Regions from separate parts of the Planctobacterium sp. AWM4_229 genome, predicted to be linked through region 2. Evidence: predicted binding sites of a transcription regulator. Region 2 holds the regulator's gene; the other holds the start of a gene.

Region 1 (6,988 bases), on a different contig from region 2:
GTGTGTTGGCTTAAAAAGCGATGGATAAGCTCCACGTCCAATATCTGTTTGTCGTCACTTAATTCAAGCTTTTGCGCTGTGGCTTGTTCGGGTTCTTGCACATCCGGCACAGTATTCATAGTTACTCTCTTTCAGGGTTGTAAAACTTGGCATTGCCATTGGCCAGACAGTTTTGTGAAGTTGTGCCTTAAATGCAAGCGCGAATCCTCAAATTTCAACAGTTCGATTCGCTTGGGCTCAACGCAGTATCCTCCCCAACTTTTTGGCCTTGGGATTGATTTACCTTGCTGTAGTGCTTGAGCGGCGAGAAATTGCTGTTTAACAGCATCTACAGAATCCGCTAGTTCGCTTTGCTGAAAAGTACTGGAGATGATTTGTGCGCTGTGATTACGGCTTTGCCAATATTGCTCCGCTAAGGCATCACTGATTTTTGTGGCCGTTCCCTGTATTCTGATCTGATAGCCCACCGGCTCCCACCAAGCGGTGAGTGCCACTTTGTCACATTCGATTATCGCCCTTCCTTTTTCCGACTGATAACCGCTACAAATGGTAAATCCTTGGGAGTTAACCTGTTTTAAATCCACGAAGCGCGCATCGGGAAAACCTTCAGAATCTATCGTGGAAATACAAATGGCACTTTTTTGTTTGAGAAGAGGATGTTGTCTGGCTTGCTGCCAGATTTCAGCCACCATGGCAATTGGATCGCTCATTAGCATTTGCCCTCCTTGTACTGTATTTGAAGACCAGGAACGTTACACTAAATATCTGTTTTAGTTTGCGAAAATTTGTAATATTTAACGAATACCAATACCTCGGAGCGACTTGATGAGCCAAAGCATACATATCGTCGATGCCTTTACGGAACAACTGTTTGCCGGTAATCCCGCGGCAGTGGTGATCCGCAATGAATGGTATAGCGATGAGCTAATGCAAAAAATCGCCAGTGAAAACAATCTAGCAGAAACCGCCTTTTTGGTGCAACACAATGAAGCAGAGTATGCGATACGCTGGTTCTCTCCTTTAACTGAAATCGACTTTTGTGGTCATGCCACCCTTGCAGCAAGCTCAGTGATTTTCGATGCAAAACCAACACTGAACAGCTTGCGAATCAAAACCAGCAGTGTCGGCGACTTGGTTATTGAGAAAAAACCAGATGGCAAAATTAGCATGACCTTCCCGATTCGGACTCTTGAAGCACCAGAAGCCATACCACAAACTCTACTACAAGCACTTCCTGAGCCCCCCGTTAAAATACTGCGCAGTGTGCAGGCCTGGCACGCCATTTATGACAATGAACAAGCCATCTATAAGTGCCAACCTGATTTAGAACAAGTCAAACAATTAGCACCGTTAGATTTAGTGATTTCGGCGCCTGCAAAAAACTATGACTTTGTTTCCCGTTATTTCTGGCCAGCCAATGGTGGCGACGAGGACCCGGTAACCGGCTCGATTCACGCCAGTCTGGCGCCATGGTGGGCGGAACAGCTGGGCAAAAGCAAACTCGTAGCCCATCAAGCTTCACAACGCGGTGGCACGCTGTATTGTGAGGTGAAAGAAAACAATGTGATAGTTTCAGGCTACACCAGAAAGTATCTGATGGGAGAAATCACGCTGTAGCGGTAATTACAATAGCAAAGATAACGCAGTTTGAGGCGCACTATTGGCCTGCCCGAGCACAGCGATGGTAGCTTGTTGAATAATTTGATTACGGGTTAATTCAGAGGCTTCAGAGGCGTAATCGGCATCCTGTATTCGACTCATGGAAGAAGCAAGGTTTGCGGAAACTTCGGTGAGATTGCGTATGGTAGATTGAAAACGATTAGTAAGTGCACCTAACTTTGCCCGTTCTGTGCCGATTGCAGAAACGGCACCATCTATTGCCGCAAGGGCGGAAGAAGCACCACCGAAGGTGGTAACATCTACATTGCCAACACCAATACCGGAAGGGCCAAATCCACCAGTACGTGAAAGGTTAATAGATATGGATTGCCCCGCAAACGCCCCAATCTGAAAAGCCGCCGAATAATCACCAGACAATACCGCATTGCCAGCAAAGTTGGTATCCGACACCACCCGACTCATTTCTGACGTCAACGCAGTAATCTCTTGCTGTATGGCGGTGCGCTCTGCAGAACCGTTAATTCCGCTTTGAGATTGGATAGCTAACTGCCTGATGCGCTGCAGAGAATCGGTGACTTCTTTTAGTGAACCTTCTGCAACTTCGGTCATAGAGATTGCGTCATTAGCGTTGCGCACACTTTGCTGCAGGCCATCACGTTGAGCCTCAAACTTAGTGATCACCTGTAATCCTGCGGCATCATCCGCAGCTCTATTTATACGCAAGCCCGATGACAGCCTTTCGTAAGAAACATCCAATGCAGAACCCGCATCAAACAGGGTGTTTCGAGCAATCAAGGCTGACACGTTCGTATTCACGAACAAGGTCACATTGGTCTCCTGTTAACCAATTGCATGTTTCCGGGCTTACAACAGACGCAACTTACCACACAGTTGCTGACGCAATATACAACAGCGCCGAAGGCGCAACTTACTACTTAGCCGCAGGCGCAAACCGCAGAAAATTATTTAAAGAATCGTTGCTCGTCCTCACAACGGGCAAAGATATAAAGTGGAGAAAACACTACCTTCCTCATCCAGTGTATCGGCAGGTAATATTAGGTATTTAGATACATACGAAAAATAACAGTAAGTCAGAAGTAATTGACGCGAAAAACAGAATTTAATATGAAGGAAAAGGGCGGATAAGTTCGCTTTCAGGGTAACGATAAAAAGTCGACATCTTTCGCCAGTGTTGACCTGTGTATTCAGTAATATTTTGCTTATCAGTGTTAACCCAAAAAGTATCGCGATTGAACATAAACTCAGGTACATAATCTGTATTTAAGGAAGCAAGTGGATAGTGTCGCCAAGATAAGCCAACTCGTTTAGATGTCGCTTCCAAAATATAATCTTGCCCTTCAATGGTCGCGACCACCCAAGCATGCCCGCCTTGAGGCACATGACCGACAACAACTTTTGCGTCCACACCTTCTGAAATAAGCCAGTCGGCGAGCACAATGGCGTGATCTTCACAATCACCGCGCAAATTGATAAATGCTTCGGCCGAGTTTTGCCAAACTTCAGTCTTCCCATATTGCCGAGAATCCAGCTGATAGATTTTTCGCTGAGCGATGGCATATAGAGGTAACGCCAGGTTATCCACTGAAAAAGGATGAATCCCCAACAGGAAGCTATTGACGAAATACTGACGACCATCAGTCCCTTCTTCCGAAATAGTACCGGGAATAAAGTCTCCGCGACCAAAGTCATTGTTTACCCATTCGCCTTCCCAGTAATAGGCCCAGTGGCTCGCTTTCCGAGACGCCCGGATTTGCATTTCGGTCTGAGTTAGCTGCGCTCCATCAGCTGCAAAGACAACATAACCATCTTGGTGTTCCTTTACCAACTGGAGAAGAGAAGACGCCGCTTCCATTCTCTTTTGAAGAGGGTTATCTATTTCTTTTTTTTCAGCATCCAGAATAATAGCAATGAAAGCTGCCACTAAAAAAACCAGTAGTTGCAGGGAATCTCCAGGCTTAATCATGGCTGTTTCGGCACTATGATTTAAAGCCAAAGCTTATGATTAAGGCCACGAAAATCATAATTGAAGAAGCGAAAATAGCGACAGACAAGTTATTGTTCTTTAATTCCTCCTGAATATTGACGTTTTTAAGCAATTTACTATCAATGATTAGTAAAGCCACAACGGCAATAAACAAGGTAATGATGGTGTAACACACATTTAATGCAAGATTGATTAAGCTTGCACTGATAAAGTTCCATTCCATAATATTCACTCTTATCGAAATTAATACCTGAGAAAAAGATAACCTTTTTCCGTCATTGTCATATAACGTTGCGGCTTATTCAGCGCTATGCTTTGCAAATAATGCCAACATGTCTTCTTCTGTCATCACTGCTACCCCTAAATCCTGCGCTTTAGTGAGCTTTGAGCCGGCTTTGTCACCAGCAATTAAATAATCGGTTTTGGCACTGACACTGCCAGATACCTTTGCTCCCAGGTTTTGCAGCACTGCTTTGGCTTCATTTCTGCCCATCGCGGTTAATGTGCCCGTGAGCACAAAGGTTTTATTCACCAGAGGTTGGGCATCTTGAGACTTTTCTTCAATCTCTGGCCACTTAACACCAAGCTCCCGCAACTCGCTGATCACCGCTTGATTATGTTCCTCTTTGAAAAAGTGCAATACATGAGATGCAACAACTTCACCGACGTCATTTACTTCCACCAGCTGCTCCATTGTTGCTTGCATAATGGCTTCAATGGTTTTGAAATGATTCGCCAAATTCGCAGCGGTCGCTTCCCCCACTTCCCGGATCCCTAAAGCATAGAGAAAACGGGGTAAGCTCGTTTGTTTGGATTTTTCCAAGGCGTTGATGATGTTATTGGCAGATTTCTCGCCCATTCGCTCCATGGAGGATAATGTGATCACTTCCAGGCGGAAGAAGTCAGCGGGAGTATTTACCGCCCCCATATCCACTAGTTGCTCTACTAATTTATCGCCTAATCCATCCACATCCAGTGCTTTGCGCGAGGCAAAGTGCTTGAGGGACTCTTTTAATTGCGCCGGACAAATCAAGCCACCGGTGCAGCGCAGTACCGCCTCCTCATCCAATCGCTCTACATGGGAGTCGCATTCCGGACAGGTTAACGGAAACACCACTTCTTTAGCGTCTTGCGGGCGGTGCTCCTGAACCACGGAGACGATTTGTGGGATCACATCCCCAGCGCGACGGATAATTACTGTATCCCCCACTTTTACCTGCAGGCGATTTATTTCATCTTGATTGTGCAGCGTTGCATTAGATACGGTTACACCGCCAACAAAAACAGGTTCAAGCCTGGCCACAGGTGTGATAGCGCCGGTTCGTCCCACCTGAAATTCCACGTCTAGCAATTTGGTCATTTCTTCCTGGGCGGGGAATTTGTGGGCAATCGCCCAGCGTGGCGCTTTCGCCACAAAGCCCAACTCTTGTTGTAGCGCGATATCGTTAACTTTAAACACCACACCATCTATCTCATAGGGCAACGTGGCTCGTTTTTGCGCCAAAGCTTGATAGTACTCAAGACAGCCTTTGGCACCGGATGCCACACTCACCTCAGGGCTCAGCGGCAGCCCCCATTGAGATAATTGCTTGAGACGCCCTGCATGCTCACCCGCCAATGGCTGACGCTCGCCTTCGACGATCCCCACTGAGTAGGCGTAAAACATCAATGGTCTTGCGGCAGTAATTCGAGAGTCTAGCTGGCGTAAGCTACCTGCGGCGGCATTACGCGGATTGGCAAAGACCTTTTTATCATTGTCTTTTTGGGCTTTGTTCAGTGCCGCAAATCCTGTCAGCGACATAAACACCTCACCACGCACTTCCATTCTTGCTGGGAAATCTTCACCGCGCAAACTCAAGGGCACATTTTTGATGGTTCGCACATTGGATGTGATGTCTTCTCCTACACGACCGTCCCCTCGGGTGGCAGCTCTGACAAACTTGCCATCTTCATACAAGATACTTACCGCTAAACCATCCAATTTCGGTTCACAGCTGTAATCAATGCTGATGTCACGCTTGAGTCTGTCCTTCAAGCGCTTCTCGAAGGCAAATAATTCTTCTTCATTAAAGGCATTGTCCAGAGAGAGCATCGGTAACTCATGGGTCACCTGGGTAAAAGCCTCTAGCGGTGCGCCCCCTACTTTTTGCGATGGCGAATCAGACGATAACCAGTCTGGATGTTGTGCTTCAATTTCCTGCAAGCGACGCATTAAACGATCATATTCAGCGTCGGGGACGGTGGGCATATCCAGCACGTAATATTGGTAATTGTATTCGTTAAGCTGCGTTTTAAGGCTTTGCAGTTCATTAAAAAGACTGTCGTTACCAGACATATTCGGGGCTTACCTTGTCATCATGTAATTTATAGGGAAAAGAGGCAGCATTGCGCTGCCTTTAAAACTTTATAAGTTTAGGCGCGGCGGATCATCCGGCGACGCTCAAATTCTCTGATTTTCTCAACATATTGTTGCAGACTTTGTTTGGTTAATACGCTACGGCGGCCATCCAGTACCTGCGCACCAAACTCGTCAGCCAGCTTTCGGGCAGCATTGTGCATCATGTTGAATACCTGGTGAGCATCGGCTTCAATGGGTAAGGTCATGAATAACGACAAACCTCGTGTATTGAAGTTTTCCATATTGTCGATGTCAAAGGTGCCCGGATTGAACATATTCGCTAAGGTGAACAACCTGGGGCCTTTACCATTGCTAGCAGCATGGCGATGAAACATATTGTGTTCACCGAACTTGAACCCCAAAGTAAGTAATGATGGCAATAAAGCTGCACCATGGATCACCTTGCCCTCGGGCACTCTAACGTTGAGGATCAATACTTCACTTTGCGGCGCGTCCTCGGCACCTTTGTCTGTCGCATCAAGCGACTCTCTCTCTGGCGAAGTTTCTAAATCAAGACCTATCTGATCTTTGTCTTTATCCGCTGCCTTTGGCTTCTTCGACTTAACAACCGGCTCATCTGATTTACGGCCCACCAGCTTTCTGGCTTTATCCGCTATCGACTCGCTGCTGCGTCCCATTTTGTTGCCGCCCACCACTTCGGTTCGGGTATGTTCACTTTTTAATGCACTGGCGCGACGTGGCGTTTCTTCGATATCGATTGAGGTATCTATCATGGGGATATCATCAAGCGATACTTTTCTTTGACTTTCACCGTTGTCTTCTTTGCGCAGCAAACTGGAAGGCGGTTCCGGTAATTCTTCCGTTGTTTCAGCCTTAGTTTCTGTGGCTGGTGCCGCTACCTTTGCTGGTGCGGGTGTCGCTGGCTTTTCTGCCACCACTCGCACTGCACCGATGCCGTATTCATCGTAACTCTCGTTAACAGGTGTTGTGGCCGACGGCTCTGG
Region 2 (6,988 bases):
CAAATTAAAGGCTTCGACGTCCGACATTCTTGCTGCCGCATCAGCATCCAATACACCACGACTGATGGCGATTTCTTTCAGCTTTTCAGCATCCATACCTTTACCATCATCATCGATGGTCAGCAGGATATGATCACCTTCTTGCGAAGCAGCAAGTGTTACCGTTCCCTTGGCTGGTTTACCCGCGGCAACACGATCGTCCGGCATCTCAATACCATGATCCACCGAGTTTCTCACCAAGTGAACAAGAGGATCTGCCAAAGCCTCTACAAGGTTTTTATCGAGATCAGTCTCTTCACCTTTAAGCTCGAGCGCAATGTCTTTTTTCAAGCTTCGTGCTAAATCACGCACTACGCGAGGAAAGCGCCCAAATACCTTTTTAATAGGTTGCATGCGGGTTTTCATCACCGCACCTTGCAAATCACCTGTTACCACATCCAGATTAGCAATCGCCTTGGACATGTTTTCGTCATTCAGGTTTATTCCCAAACTCAACAAGCGATTACGTACCAATACTAATTCACCCACCATATTCATGATCTGGTCAAGTCGCTTGGTATCTACGCGTACTGTGGTTTCGGCAGGTGGCGCTGCAGCCGCCGCTTTTTTGTCATCTTTTTTGGGTTCAGCTTTAGCAGACGCAGGCGCTGCTTTGGGTGCCGGAGCAGGTGCCGCCTTTGGCGCGGGGGCTGGCGCCGCTTTAGGTGCAGGGGCTGGTGCAGCCTTAGGTGCCGGGGCTGGGGCTGCTTTGGGTGCCGGGGCAGGTTCTGCTGTGGCGGCTTTGCCCGGTCCTTGACCTGAACCGTGTAATTGATCTAGAAGCGCCTCAAACTCTTCATCAGTGATATCTTCGTCGTCACCTGTTGCCGCGGCCGAGGGAGCAGGTGCAGGTGCTGGCGCAGGAGCTGGTGCTGCATCTGCTTCTCCTGCAAATTTACCCTTGCCGTGTAACTGATCCAGCAGAGCTTCAAATTCCTCATCGGTGATATCTTCGTCACCACCCGCAGAGGATGCTGCTGGGGCTGACGGCGCAGGAGCGCTTTCTGCCTTACCGGGAGCGCCTCCTGAACCATGCAACTCATCGAGAAGTTGCTCAAATTCGTCTTCGGAAATTTCATCGATTCCGCCATCATCTGACGAGGTAATACTATCGGCATCAAAGTCAAAGAATTCGTCATCATCGTCATCAGATGCGGCCGGAGCAGGTGCAGGTTCTGGAGCGGCTTCTTCTGGTGCCGATGCTAAGGTGGCGTTTGCTGGCGCTTCATCAGCGGTTTCGGGCTGACTTAAACGGTGTAAGGTATCCAATAAAGCCTGATCAGCAGCTTGTAATGGCTCTCGCGCCTTAACCAGCTCAAACATCTCTACAACCACATCAGTGGCTTGTAATATGACGTCCATGAGTTCTGGGGTTAAGCTACGTTGGCCGTTACGCATCATATCAAATACGTTTTCAGCACCGTGACAGATGTCAACAAGCTCGGTTAATGACAGGAACCCGGCACCGCCTTTAACCGTGTGATAGCCCCTGAAAATTGCATTAAGCAAGTCAGAATCTTCAGGATTATTTTCCAGATCAACGAGTTGCTCTTGTAATTGTTCCAGAATTTCTCCGGCTTCCACCAGGAAGTCCTGAAGTATATCCTCGTCAACATCAAACGACATGCATTAACTCCACATTAAAAACCTAAGCTTGAAAGCAAATCATCAACGTCATCTTGTCCCTGGACAACATCGTCTCTGTTTTCGGCATCAATGATTGGCCCTTCTGCTTCACTGGCTCCCACTTTTTTGGGTTTGCTGGTTTCGTCCACAACCTTTTTCAATTCAGATTCTGGTTCACCGAACACAGTAAGCATGTTAACCAAGCTATCTTCAACTTCTTTAACCAGTTGAATTACTCTACGTATCACCTGGCCTGTTAGATCCTGATAGCCCTGCGCCATTAGAACCTCAGTTAATAAATCGTTCAATTGCGAAGAATCTTTACTGGCTTGTTCCAAAAAACTGTCAAGTTCGTGACATAGAGACTTAAATTCCCCTAATTCAAGTTGACGTGTCATCAACTTTTTCCACTCAGGGAGGATGTGACCAATACTGCTATTAATTTTTTCTGCGATTGGCATACTGGACTCAACGGCATCCATCGTGCGATTGGCCGCTTGCTCAGTGGTTTCGATCACATAATTCAGGCGAGTCTGTGCATCGGGAATATCTTCATTAGCAAGATCCACAATCCTCGAATCAATATTGAAGGTGTTCAATGAATCATGAAGTTGTCTGGTTAGCTTCCCGACTTCGGCAAACAACTCCATAGAATCCTGTATTTTACTGGCTTCTAGTAGTGCTCTTGCCGCTTCATTGTCCCCTTGCTCCAGGAACGCCACAAGTTGTTTGGCATCCTCAAGAGATATGGGAGAGCTCTTATCATTAGTCATTTCAGCTCCTTTTAACTATCAGGACTGTCCTGAACTAACCAAGACGCTCAAAAATTTTGTCGAGCTTTTCTTTCAGTGTGGCGGCGGTAAAAGGTTTAACTACGTAACCATTTACACCGGCTTGCGCAGCCGCGACTATCTGTTCTTTTTTGGCTTCAGCAGTAACCATCAACACTGGGGTGTGCTTAAGCTTGTCGTCGGCTCTGATTGCGCGAAGCAAATCAATACCTTGCATGCCTGGCATATTCCAGTCAGTTACTACAAAATCAAAATCACCTTGTTGTAACATCGGTAGAGCGGTACTACCGTCATCAGCTTCCTGAACGTTGGTAAAACCAAGGTCTTTCAACAAGTTTTTGATTATTCGTCTCATTGTAGAAAAGTCATCAACAACGAGAATTTTCATGTTTTTATCCAAAACTGCCTCCAGTGAGGATTCGATCAAATTTTATTATTATACGCTATCCAGCTTGCCATGCCTGCATTCTGGACTTTAATCTTAGCATAGCCTGACTATGAATTTGACTCACCCTGGATTCGCTTACATCCAGTACTTCGCCAATTTCTCTTAGATTCAGTTCTTCATCATAGTACAGAGACAATACAATTGCCTCTCGTTCCGGTAAAGTCGTTATTGCATTGGCTAACGCTTTTTGAAAAGACCCTTCCATCAAGTCATCAAAAGGGGTGTTTTCCCCCTTATTTTTGTCCGTCGTCAGGACATCCTCAGTAACGCCTAAATCTTCGATACCAATGATTTTTCCAGCATTTACCTCTGATAACATTTGGTGATAATCAGCCAGAGAAACTTGCATTTTTTCAGCGACATCGACATCTTTCGCATCGCCACCGGTTTCCCGCTCCACCTCAGAAATCGCCTCAGCGATGGCTCTACCATTTTTGTGCACGGAGCGCGGAGTCCAGTCACCTTTGCGGATCTCATCTAGCATCGCACCGCGAATTCGGATACCCGCAAAAGTTTCAAAACTAGCGCCTTTGCTGCCATCAAAATTACGGGAAGCCTCCAGCAAACCAATCATGCCTGCCTGAATAAGATCTTCCACCAAGACACTGGCTGGTAGGCGGGCCATAAGATGGTGTGCAATACGCTTTACAAGTGGGGCGTGCTTTTCTACCAGCAGCCTTTTATCATCGTGTTGTTTGTAAGCGTTTGCTTTACTGTTCACCCTTGGATACTCGCTGCCTGTCTATTCACTAGTTGTTCAATAAAGAATTCCAGATGGCCACCGGGTTGAGCGGGTATCGGCCACCCAAGCGCTTGTTTGGCTAATTGAGTGATGGCCAGCGCAGCAGGTGAGCCGGGGAATACGTCAACAATGGCTTTTTGCTTGCGTACGGCTTTGCGAATATTCTCATCGTAAGGTACGGTTGCCACCAACTCCAAAGCGACATCAAGAAATCTATTGGTGACTTTCGACAGTTTTGCAAATAACTCTTGTCCCTCTCGAGGACTGCGTACCATATTAGAAACCACTTTGAATTTAAATACACCGTGGTCGCGGTTGAGTATTTTCATGAGGGCATAAGCGTCGGTTAGTGAGGTAGGTTCGTTACACACCACCAACATAACGTCCTGCGATGCTCTGCAGAAGCTAAGCACCATATCAGAGATGCCAGCCGCGGTATCCACTAACAAAACGTCAAGGGGAATCTTAAGTTCACTAAAAGCTCGGATAAGACCAGCGTGCTCTGTCGGTGACAGTTCCGCCATATTTTTAGTACCGGATGTGGCCGGAGCGATCAATATGCCGTGGGGGCCTTCGATAAGAATATCTTCAAGGCTACATTCTCCAGCAAGCACGTGAGAAATGTTTTTACCCACCCGCAGTCCTAGCATGACATCGACATTCGCCAAGCCTAAGTCCGCGTCCAGCACCAAGACCTTTTTACCTAATTTGGCCATGGCAATCGCCGTATTTAAGGTTACATTGGTTTTACCAACACCCCCTTTACCACCGGTAACAGCAATTACTTTTGTTAAATTATTTCGGCTCATTTTTCTTAAACTACTCGCCTGGTCTTCAATCATACTGCCACTGCTGAATGAACTGTTTTCTTCTTCGCAGTATGCGGTAAATCGTATTTCTTATAAAGCTTTGCAGCTAAAGAAACTATATACTTCGCATCCGCTATTTTTATATCTTCTGGAACCTTTTGTCCATCGGTCAAATAGGCCACCGGTAATCTTTCTTGTATCGCGACGCTTATCGCTTCACCTAAAGAGAAGCATTCATCAATTTTGGTAAAGATACAACCTTGAACCGGCATTTTATTATAAATACGCAAAGTATGTTCCATAACATGTCTTTGAGTATTTGCCTGCAACACCATGTACATTTTGATATTAGCACAAGATGTTTCGTTTAAGGTATCTAACTGTTTGATTAATCGCGTATCTCTTTGTCCAAATCCGGCGGTATCAATCAATACTAACCTTTTATTCCTAAATTGGTATAAAACGTCTGACAACTCTTGCGCGTTTGCCGCTTTTTTAACCGAGCAGCCAATTATTTTACCGTAAGTCGCTAGTTGCTCAAATGCAGCAATTCGATAACTATCAATAGTCACTAATGCTACCTGGTCGGCACCATAACGTTTAGCATACTGCGCCGCTAATTTTGCAATCGTTGTGGTTTTTCCCGTACCAGTTGGTCCCAAGAAGGCCATCACACCACTTTGAGTCAGAATATCGTTACGGGTGGTCTTAAGTCTATTAGCCAAAAGTTTTAGAATGAATAACCAGGCTTCTCGCTCATTGGCACTCTCAGGCGCATAAGATACGACGTCTTCAGCAAGCTCGGAACAAACCCCCATGGCTTCAAGTCGATCAACTAAATAGGATTGAAGTGGGTGCCCTCTGCGTTGCTCTTGCTTCAATAAGCCTCCTACCTGAAACTGCAGCACATTTCTCAATGAGCGCAACTCTTCCTGAATGGATTGAATAGCCTTGTCACCGTTTTGTAGTCCAGCTGATGCAGCAGGTTTTGCGACTGTGGTTTGTACTTCCGGCTCAGGTGCCGTTTTAGAGGCACTGGCTATAGCAGGCGCTTTCTCCACATTACTTTGAGCACCCTTTTTGGAATAGGTTGTTGACTCTGTCTCTGCTGAAAAGTTGCCTGCACCTTGCTTTTCCAGCAATTCTTTCAGGCTATCAGCGCCAGAATCCCCAATAACTTCACTCAACGTTGGTGTACCGTTACCCGTGGGCTTTTTCAGGGATGGTATAGCTATCGCAGCATCAAACTTTTCTGCGGGCTTTTTAACGGGTTCGTTGTCATAAGCGGCAACTATTTCTACGCCATCTGCCACTTTTTTATTTGACATGATTACGGCATCACCGCCCAATTCAGCTTTAACCTCGTTTAAAGCCTCATGCATGGTTTTTGCAAAGAATCGTCTGATTTTCATCTCATCACCTCAGGTATTGGTGCTCTGTTATTGTCCTATAGCACTGACAATTTTTATTTGTTTGTCGTCAGGAACTTCTTGATAAGAGACTACATGCAAACCCTGTACCACATGTTTTAGGAATCTTGAAAGTACTGGTCTTAACATTCCGGACGTCAATAAAACGGCTGGCTCTCCAGCCATCTCTTGTTGCTGTGAAGCCTGATTCAAAGAATTCTGTAAGTTCTCTGCCAGGCCAGGTTCTATACCGGCTCCATCCTGGCCACCCGCCTGTAAAGACTGATGTAACATCTGCTCAAGTTCAGGTGAAAGTGTGATCACAGGGATTTCTTTCGCACCGCCATTTATTTCCTGGATAATCAGACGTTTTAAGGCGATTCTTACTGCAGAAACTAAAACGTCAGGATCTTGACTCTTAACACCATACTCCGAAAGCGTCTGGATTATGGTGCGCATATCGCGGATCGGCACCCCTTCATAGAGCAAGGTCTGCAGGACTTTAACCACTGTACTGAGCGGTAAAATGTCTGGCACCAACCCTTCAACCAGTTTGGGATTAGATTTGGCCAACATATCCAATAGCTGTTGCACTTCTTCATAACCGAGTAACTGATAGGCATTATTCGTTAATAACTGACTTAAGTGCGTTGCCACCACAGTTGCAGCGTCAACAACCGTATAACCCAATGTTTGAGCGTGCTCACGTTGCGAGGGTTTAATCCAGAGCGCGTCCAGGCCGAATGCCGGATCTTTGGTTTTGGTGCCATTTAAATTGCCAAATACCTGTCCGGGGTTGATGGCCATCTCTTCATCGTGATGAATATCAGCTTCGCCAACGTTCACCCCCATCATGGAAATCGTGTAGTTGTTCGGTGTCAGGTCGAGATTATCCCGGATATGCACTGGCGGAATCAAAAACCCTAGTTCCTGAGAAAGCTTCTTACGCACCCCCTTGATACGCGTCAAGAGTTCGCCACCTTGTGATTTATCCACCAATGGGATCAGGCGATAGCCCACTTCCAATCCTATGGTATCTACCTGTTGCACATCATCCCAACCTAACTCTTTAACCTCAGTCGGTTGCGGTGCTACATCCGACTTTTTCTCGATAGTTTTGGGTT

The links. Region 2 encodes FliA, which starts transcription of late flagellar genes. Its sites were predicted from a motif close to CTAAAGNTNNNNNNNNNNNNGCCGATA; they were not measured.
Region 1: the regulator FliA is predicted to act here: its motif matches at 2,661-2,687, upstream of ACXAGP_RS06510 (flagellin N-terminal helical domain-containing protein).

What each region holds. Positions count from the first base shown of each region.
Region 1 is NZ_JBSWWX010000003.1:50,380-57,367, reverse strand. Features, by position in the region: gene ACXAGP_RS06525 (GNAT family N-acetyltransferase) at 1-119, opposite strand, end outside; gene ACXAGP_RS06520 (pyridoxine/pyridoxamine 5'-phosphate oxidase) at 132-710, opposite strand; gene ACXAGP_RS06515 (PhzF family phenazine biosynthesis protein) at 826-1,617, shown strand; gene ACXAGP_RS06510 (flagellin N-terminal helical domain-containing protein) at 1,624-2,448, opposite strand; gene ACXAGP_RS06505 (hypothetical protein) at 2,741-3,604, opposite strand; gene ACXAGP_RS06500 (DUF350 domain-containing protein) at 3,618-3,848, opposite strand; gene ligA (NAD-dependent DNA ligase LigA) at 3,924-5,960, opposite strand; gene zipA (cell division protein ZipA) at 6,038-6,988, opposite strand, start outside.
Region 2 is NZ_JBSWWX010000005.1:71,106-78,093, reverse strand. Features, by position in the region: gene ACXAGP_RS12040 (chemotaxis protein CheA) at 1-1,665, opposite strand, end outside; gene ACXAGP_RS12035 (protein phosphatase CheZ) at 1,680-2,438, opposite strand; gene cheY (chemotaxis response regulator CheY) at 2,473-2,856, opposite strand; gene ACXAGP_RS12025 (RNA polymerase sigma factor FliA) at 2,900-3,625, opposite strand; gene ACXAGP_RS12020 (MinD/ParA family protein) at 3,622-4,488, opposite strand; gene flhF (flagellar biosynthesis protein FlhF) at 4,485-5,867, opposite strand; gene flhA (flagellar biosynthesis protein FlhA) at 5,895-6,988, opposite strand, start outside.